One region of the Aerococcus viridans genome, then DNA from elsewhere that is predicted to be linked to it. Evidence: riboswitches for the same ligand, from Rfam matches in the RefSeq annotation. Region 1 holds a riboswitch; the other holds the start of a gene.
The links. A riboswitch is a leader RNA that binds a small molecule or an ion and turns the genes downstream of it on or off. The one in region 1 is predicted to bind S-adenosylmethionine.
Positions count from the first base shown of each region.

Region 2: it holds a riboswitch for S-adenosylmethionine, as region 1 does, so the genes downstream of both, AWM76_RS08965 (hypothetical protein) here and metK (methionine adenosyltransferase) in region 1, are expected to answer to the same signal.

Region 1 is NZ_CP014164.1:264,614-268,036, reverse strand. Features, by position in the region: gene AWM76_RS01240 (RNA-guided endonuclease TnpB family protein) at 1-854, opposite strand, end outside; SMK box riboswitch at 1,223-1,311, shown strand; gene metK (methionine adenosyltransferase) at 1,309-2,484, shown strand; gene AWM76_RS01230 (HAD-IC family P-type ATPase) at 2,581-3,423, opposite strand, start outside.
Region 2 is NZ_CP014164.1:1,891,339-1,894,761, forward strand. Features, by position in the region: gene AWM76_RS08955 (O-acetylhomoserine aminocarboxypropyltransferase/cysteine synthase family protein) at 1-672, opposite strand, end outside; T-box leader at 732-982, opposite strand; gene AWM76_RS08960 (Rossmann-fold NAD(P)-binding domain-containing protein) at 1,224-1,544, shown strand; gene AWM76_RS08965 (hypothetical protein) at 1,818-2,132, opposite strand; SAM riboswitch class I at 2,204-2,301, opposite strand; partial or broken gene AWM76_RS08970 (RNA-guided endonuclease InsQ/TnpB family protein) at 2,608-2,874, opposite strand; gene AWM76_RS08975 (nitroreductase family protein) at 2,951-3,423, opposite strand, start outside.

The sequences.
Region 1 (3,423 bases):
CCGTATCGATCAACGAGTGTCTTTGATAATTGATGGTTCACATCATTCATCCAGCGGTTCTCTCGTCTTTCAATTGTTTTAAGGCGTCTACGACTTGATTTGGTGTTCTTCGCTTGTAAGGACTGGCGCAATTCCTTAAAACGCCGTCTTTTCTTCATCAAGCTTTTACCCGAATAGAAGGGAGTATGAGTTGTATCATCCGCAATAGTTAGTATCTGTCTTAAACCACGGTCAATGCCTACAATCCGTTGAATATTAGTTTCATCTGGGCTGTCTATCTCTTTACTTGCGGACACGTGTAAGAACCACTTACCCTTACGACAGCGTAATTCAGCTTGACCGAACTTGTAAGCATTCTGGCTAAATTGTTGAAGATAAGCGATATGTTGCTTATCACAAGACACTTTAATTCGTCCTTGATTGGTCGTCAGTGAATAGGTATTGTTTTGGTGATAAGCGTAGTTACGATTACGTACGAACACAGCGACTGGTTGCTTAAACCCTAGGGGTTTCGTTAAATGGTAAAGGTCTTTATATAGCGTATGATATTTACCTGTATGGATATCTTTATAACGCTTAGGTTTTTGTTTAAACTGTGTTTTCACGGTCTTATATCTCGCGATTACCGTACGCATCACGGACTGGGCCATTTGCGATTGCAGCCCAAAATCCTGACGTATCTGATGATACAAGGCGTTGTGCAAAGTCGTTTGACCTAATTCAAAGTCATGGTCAAAGATATATGTCGAAACAAAATTACAAGCGTTTAAAAACTGTTGTTGGGTTTCTTCGAACTTTTCAATATCACTAGCACTTGGGTATAATTGCACTTTAATCGTTTTCGTTAACTGCATCTTATCACCTCTTTTCTCTTAAAATACATTATACTATCTATTTAGAGAAAACATAAACGATAACCTAGTAAAATCAACAAAAAGAGGGGCTGGGACAAAAGGTCTCTCAAAAAAATACACTCCCAAAACTATGAACTTTTTTGTTCAGTAGTGGGAGTGTATTTTTCTATATCTTTATAAAAATAAACGAAAGTGGGACTACTTTTTTCGCAAAAGTAGTTTTGTCCCAGCCTCTTGTAAATGAAACTATAGTAAGGCAATTAATGCAGGGTTATCTTAATCTTAAAAATAGTCTATAAAAACTTATCAGAAAATTGAAAATACCGCCATTTTCCCGTTACTATTCCCTTCATATCATGTATAATGGGGGACGTTACAATAAATTCTTCCCGATAGGGTTTGCTTAGGCAAAAATTCCTTGTAACCATAAAATTTATATTTTGGGGGAAACAACATGAATAAACGACTATTTACTTCTGAATCAGTCACAGAAGGACATCCAGATAAGGTTGCTGACCAAATTTCTGATGCCATTCTTGACGCGATTCTTGCACAAGACCCACAAGCTCGTGTCGCTTGCGAAACTGCCGTCAATACAGGACTTGTCCTAGTATTCGGTGAGGTCACAACTAGCGCATATGTGGATATCCAAAAAATCGTTCGCGACACCGTCCGTGAAATTGGTTACCGTGACGGCAAATTCGGCTTCGACGCTGACTCCATCGCCGTATTGGTCTCACTAGACGAACAATCACCCGACATCGCACAAGGTGTTGACGATGCCATTGAAACTCGGGAAAAGGGCGAAGTGGACAACAAGTTGATCGGTGCTGGAGACCAAGGGATTATGTTCGGTTACGCAACAGACGAAACACCAGAGTTAATGCCAATGCCCATTGCATTAAGTCACCGCCTATCTCGCCGACTAGCTGAAGTCCGTAAAAGTGGTGAATTAAACTACTTAGGTCCAGACGGTAAGACACAAGTAACGATGGAATACGATGACAACAACCAACCACAACGTATTGATACCATCGTCATTTCAACACAACATACTGAAGGTATTGAATTAGACCAAATCCGCCAAGACGTGATTAAACACGTTGTTGAGCCAACTATGCCAGAAAACTGGTTAGATGAAAACACACGTTACTTCATCAACCCAACTGGTAAGTTTGTATCTGGTGGTCCAGAAGCCGATTCAGGTTTAACTGGTCGTAAAATTATCGTCGACACTTACGGTGGGTCTGCTCACCACGGTGGTGGGGCCTTCTCAGGTAAAGACGCCACTAAAGTTGACCGGTCTGCTTCATACGCGGCTCGCTATATTGCTAAAAACTTGGTTGCAGCTGGCTTAGCGCGTAAAGTTGAGATCCAATTAGCCTATGCTATTGGGGTTGCAGAACCTGTATCTATTGGGATTGACACATTCGGTACAAGTGATGTATCTGAAATTGATTTAGTTGCTTTAGTTCGCGATAACTTTGACTTAACACCAAATGGTATTATCGACATGTTATCTCTTCGTCAACCAATCTTCAGCAAGACTGCTACTTACGGCCACTTTGGTCGTGATGACCAAGACTTTACTTGGGAAAAAACAGATAAGGTCGACATCTTGAAGAAATAACACAAACAAACCCCAGTAAGGCGGCTCATCGAGGCTACTTACTGGGGTTTTCTGTGTCTATTTGTTGTGAGCTTTACATGCAAAGATGCGGTTGATTTAAAAATTCATCCGTGTGAAAAATGCTTTGAAACGATCTTGATAGCGGTTGACCATTTTCCAAAAGGCAAAAGCGAGAGCCAACAAGGCGAGACTGATTAGGGTTTCGTTAGCAGTCATGGGTTGGATGGTCAGAATATCTGAAAAATGCGGCAAGACCAGTGCGACGGCAAGCATGGCAAAGGTTGCGGTTGATGCGAGAAAGAGACGCAACTTGTTAAACGGGAGGCAGGACTGCCATACCGCAAATAAAGAGACGCCGGTCAACATGACATAGTCAAAGGTCCGAGCGGTTTCAAAGTCGATTATGCCCAGTTTCACCATGACTAAGGAGGCGAAAATGGCTACAGACACCGTTAAGGCTGAAGGTAGCGCAGCGGCAAGGGATTTGGGTAGGAACCGCTCTTTAACTTGCTGGTTATTAGGTTCAAATGACGTGAAGAAGGCAGGATAGCCCTCGATAAAGGCATCAATCATGGTAATTTGTAAGGGAATAAATGGAAACGGGAAATTCAAGGCAATACAAATTAGGGTCACGATTAAAGAATATAGGGTTTTGATAAAGAATACGCTTGATGACCGAGTGATGTTGTTGACCACACGGCGGCCTTCAGAAATGACCGCTGGTAAGTCACCAAAGTCTGAATTGACCAGAATCAAATCGGCCATTTGACGGGTTGCCCCGTCCCCTTCAGCCATAGTGATGGATAAGTCAGCTTGTGACAAGGCTAAAATATCATTGACCCCGTCACCTGTCATCCCAACAATATGGTCTTCGTCTTGAAATTCAGCTACCAAAAGTTTCTTTTGTTGAGGTGAGACCCGGCCGAAAACATTGTATTG
Region 2 (3,423 bases), 570 kb from region 1:
TCCACTTTCTACAATTACCCCACCGATTGAGGTACCGTGACCGCCAATAAATTTAGTTGCTGAATGGACAACGACATCTGCACCATATTCAATAGGACGTGCTAGATAAGGTGTTGCAAAAGTATTATCAACGATTAATGGTATACCATGTTTATGTGCTACTTCGGCTAAGCCACTAATATCTTCAATATTTCCAGCTGGATTGCCGATTGTTTCTACAAATACAGCCTTGGTATTGTCTTGAATAGCTTTGTCCACATTCGCTAAATCACTCGTATCTACTATCGTCACATCGATACCGAAGTCCTTGAATGTATGTTCAAATAAGTTGTGACTTCCCCCATATAGGTTAGCTGTCGCTACAATATGGTCTCCTGCTTTAGCTAAAACTTGAATAGCATAAGTAATAGCGGCCATACCCGAAGCGACAGCCAAACCAGCTGAACCACCTTCTAAAGCAGCCACTCTACCTTCAAAGACACCCTGAGTAGGATTCGTGATTCGCGTATAAATATTGCCACCTTCTGCTAAGGCAAAACGATTAGCGCCTTGCGCTACATCATCAAAAACATAAGCTGTTGTTTGGTGTAGAGGGACAGCGCGTGACCCTGTTTCATCAATCGTTTGGGCAGCATGAATGGCTTGTGTCTCAATTTTATAGTCTTTTGTCATAATAAATTCCTCCCGATTTTGTCATTTTTTCATCAAAAAAGCTTCCATCCCTTGCTTATGCAAAGGATGAAAGCTACTTCATGGTACCACCTTAATTTAGTATATTATCGCTAATATAAACTCACAGAGTACGTTAAAAAATCGTCGCACTCTTTCCCTGTAACGGAGGTTTCCGAATAATCCTCACCTATTTTTGGCTTAAACTATTATGCTCCAAGACCATTTTCTTCTAATCTCCTTGACCTACTTCCACCACACATAGGCTCTCTCAGCAAGTGTCATAAAATACTTATCTCATCATCGCGTATTGCATATATCAATTTAGATATATAATAATGTCATTTTGATGATAAGTCAACCTTTTATATTTAATTGTTTTTTCATCTTAAAGCTTTTGTTCAGCATCATTCACTATATTAATAAATATAAAGCGCATAACTTTTTAAATATTCGTTTTATACCATCATCAACAGAATTTTTGCTTATAGGTAGTCTCTTCGAAACTTATACTCACGCATTCAATTACGGCTGATACTTAGTCTAGCTCTGTTATGATATTACTAACACCTTCGAGTCTAAAGGATAAACGGATTGTTTCAGGTTTAATGCCACCTTCACCTGGTTCTTCTTCAGTTAGTTGGCTAAGTGTCACTGAATCCGGTAAAGAAATTGCCCCTCTAGAAACTAACGACGAAGCATTCGTTAAAAATCTAACTGACAATCAATTACCAAAACCAGTAGCAGGCTTCTTCCTAGCGATTCAAGGAGACATCAAAAATGGTGTATTGGATGTACAATCAGATGACTTTGAAAAGGTATTAGGCAAGCCTTTAACACCGCTTGTGGACGCCTTTAAAGAATTACTTCAATAATTTCATATCATTCAATAAGACAGCTTTTTATCCTAAAAATCTAAAGAGCCCCTACTAGTTAGCCTTAGCGGCGACTAGTAGGGGCTCTTTTTGAATATGAATACCTTCAAATCGAAAAATCGTTTCTGTTTACCTGAATTTTGGCATCAAGTCAAAGATCCAACCACAAATAGGGACAGCCTTTTATTAAGCACCCATCTATCATATATATTGTCTTGTGGTTAATCTACGTCATCATTTAATCAACTACTAAAAGCGTAGTTTTTCTTTTGACTACCGTATTGCTTTATAGTCCACATCTGTATAGGAAAAATTAGTAATCAAATTGACTAATTGATCGTAAGTTTCAGGGCTTATTGCCTCCTTAAATCCATCATAATCGTTGACATGGACTTTTCCTATACAACACATACAAACTCTAGCAATATGTGCACCTGAACAAGGCTCATTGCGACAGATCACAGCAATATGATCATGTTCTTTAGGATCCCCTTTCTTACTTCTGTAGAAACGAAAATACGGCATAAAACCTAAGGCACTAATCCCACCTACAAATTCACTAAAACTCACGCATTCATCATTAAACATTCAACACACTCCTAGTTATTTTATTCAATAAAAAAAGCACAACGCGACTCGTCGTGCCAATAACTTGGTTAGACTCATCTATCTCTTTCGAGTTGGAATTAGCACCTTGCCAAAGGTAGGTTGCTGAAGCTTCATAGGGCCAAATCCCTCCACTTGCTCTGAATAAGTTGTGTTCTTTAATTGTATGCGTATTTTACCAAATGTATGGATAGATTTCAAATCGTGATGAAATTCGACATTTAAATTAAGATAAGCAAATTTTTATGCGACTTATTTAGACATTCAATTATGAAGTAAAAATGATGATACTGTTACGCGACGCTAGTTCGACGTTTCAAAACTGTCATCATTCATTTGACATATGGCATATCCTAGCTATCTTCCACATGATGAACTACAACGCCATTAAAATCGCGTGTTTCTAGGAACACTCATGATTTGTTCCACTTATTTCAAAGCAAAACAGCGGTCTAAGCTATTTAACTAAGGCCTGTTCCAGGCCAATATTTAATATATTTTTAGCTGCGTTGATATCTCTATCGTGATGCATATTACACTTCGTACAAGTCCAATGACGTATATTTAACGCTTTTTTACCGCTATCATACCCGCAATTAGAACATTTTTGGGTTGTCTTGTACGGATTAATAGCCACAAATGTCTTATCGTACATTTCGCACTTTGCCTCTAGGATTGTTCTAAACATCCGCCAGGATTGGCCAGCGATTGAACGGGCTATATGAATTATTCAGGAATTGACTATTTGAATTAAAAAACCATTAGAAGCACTCTCTCCTGCTTCTAATGGTCTCAAATTTTTATGCTAGAAAGTTAATTTTAGAATTCACATCATAACGTGTTGATTCAGTTGGTTCTTCGCCTGGTTTACCAATTGAAATTGCCATGATAGGCACGAAACGCTCATTATCAAGGTTTAAAGTTGCAACTAAGTCTTTTGAATTATAGCCTGCCCATGCATTCGCTTCATATCCGTGTGCTCTAGCAACCAATAATAATTGCATTGCTAACATTGAACTGTCTAAGGTAGCATCTTTAATTAAAAAGTCGCGATCAGCTTTCTCATACATTGGTAAAAATGAATTGAAGATGGCGTCTAATTTTTCTTTGGTAATTCTGCCCTCTTCATACACTTTGGTCCAAACTTCGCGATAAACTTTATGTGAGTGAGTATCGCCTAATATAAAGATTGTAACTGGTGCTGTTTCTAATTGGGGATAGTTAAACGGCATCGTGACTGCTTTGACTTTGTTACGAGCTTCTTCATTATCAA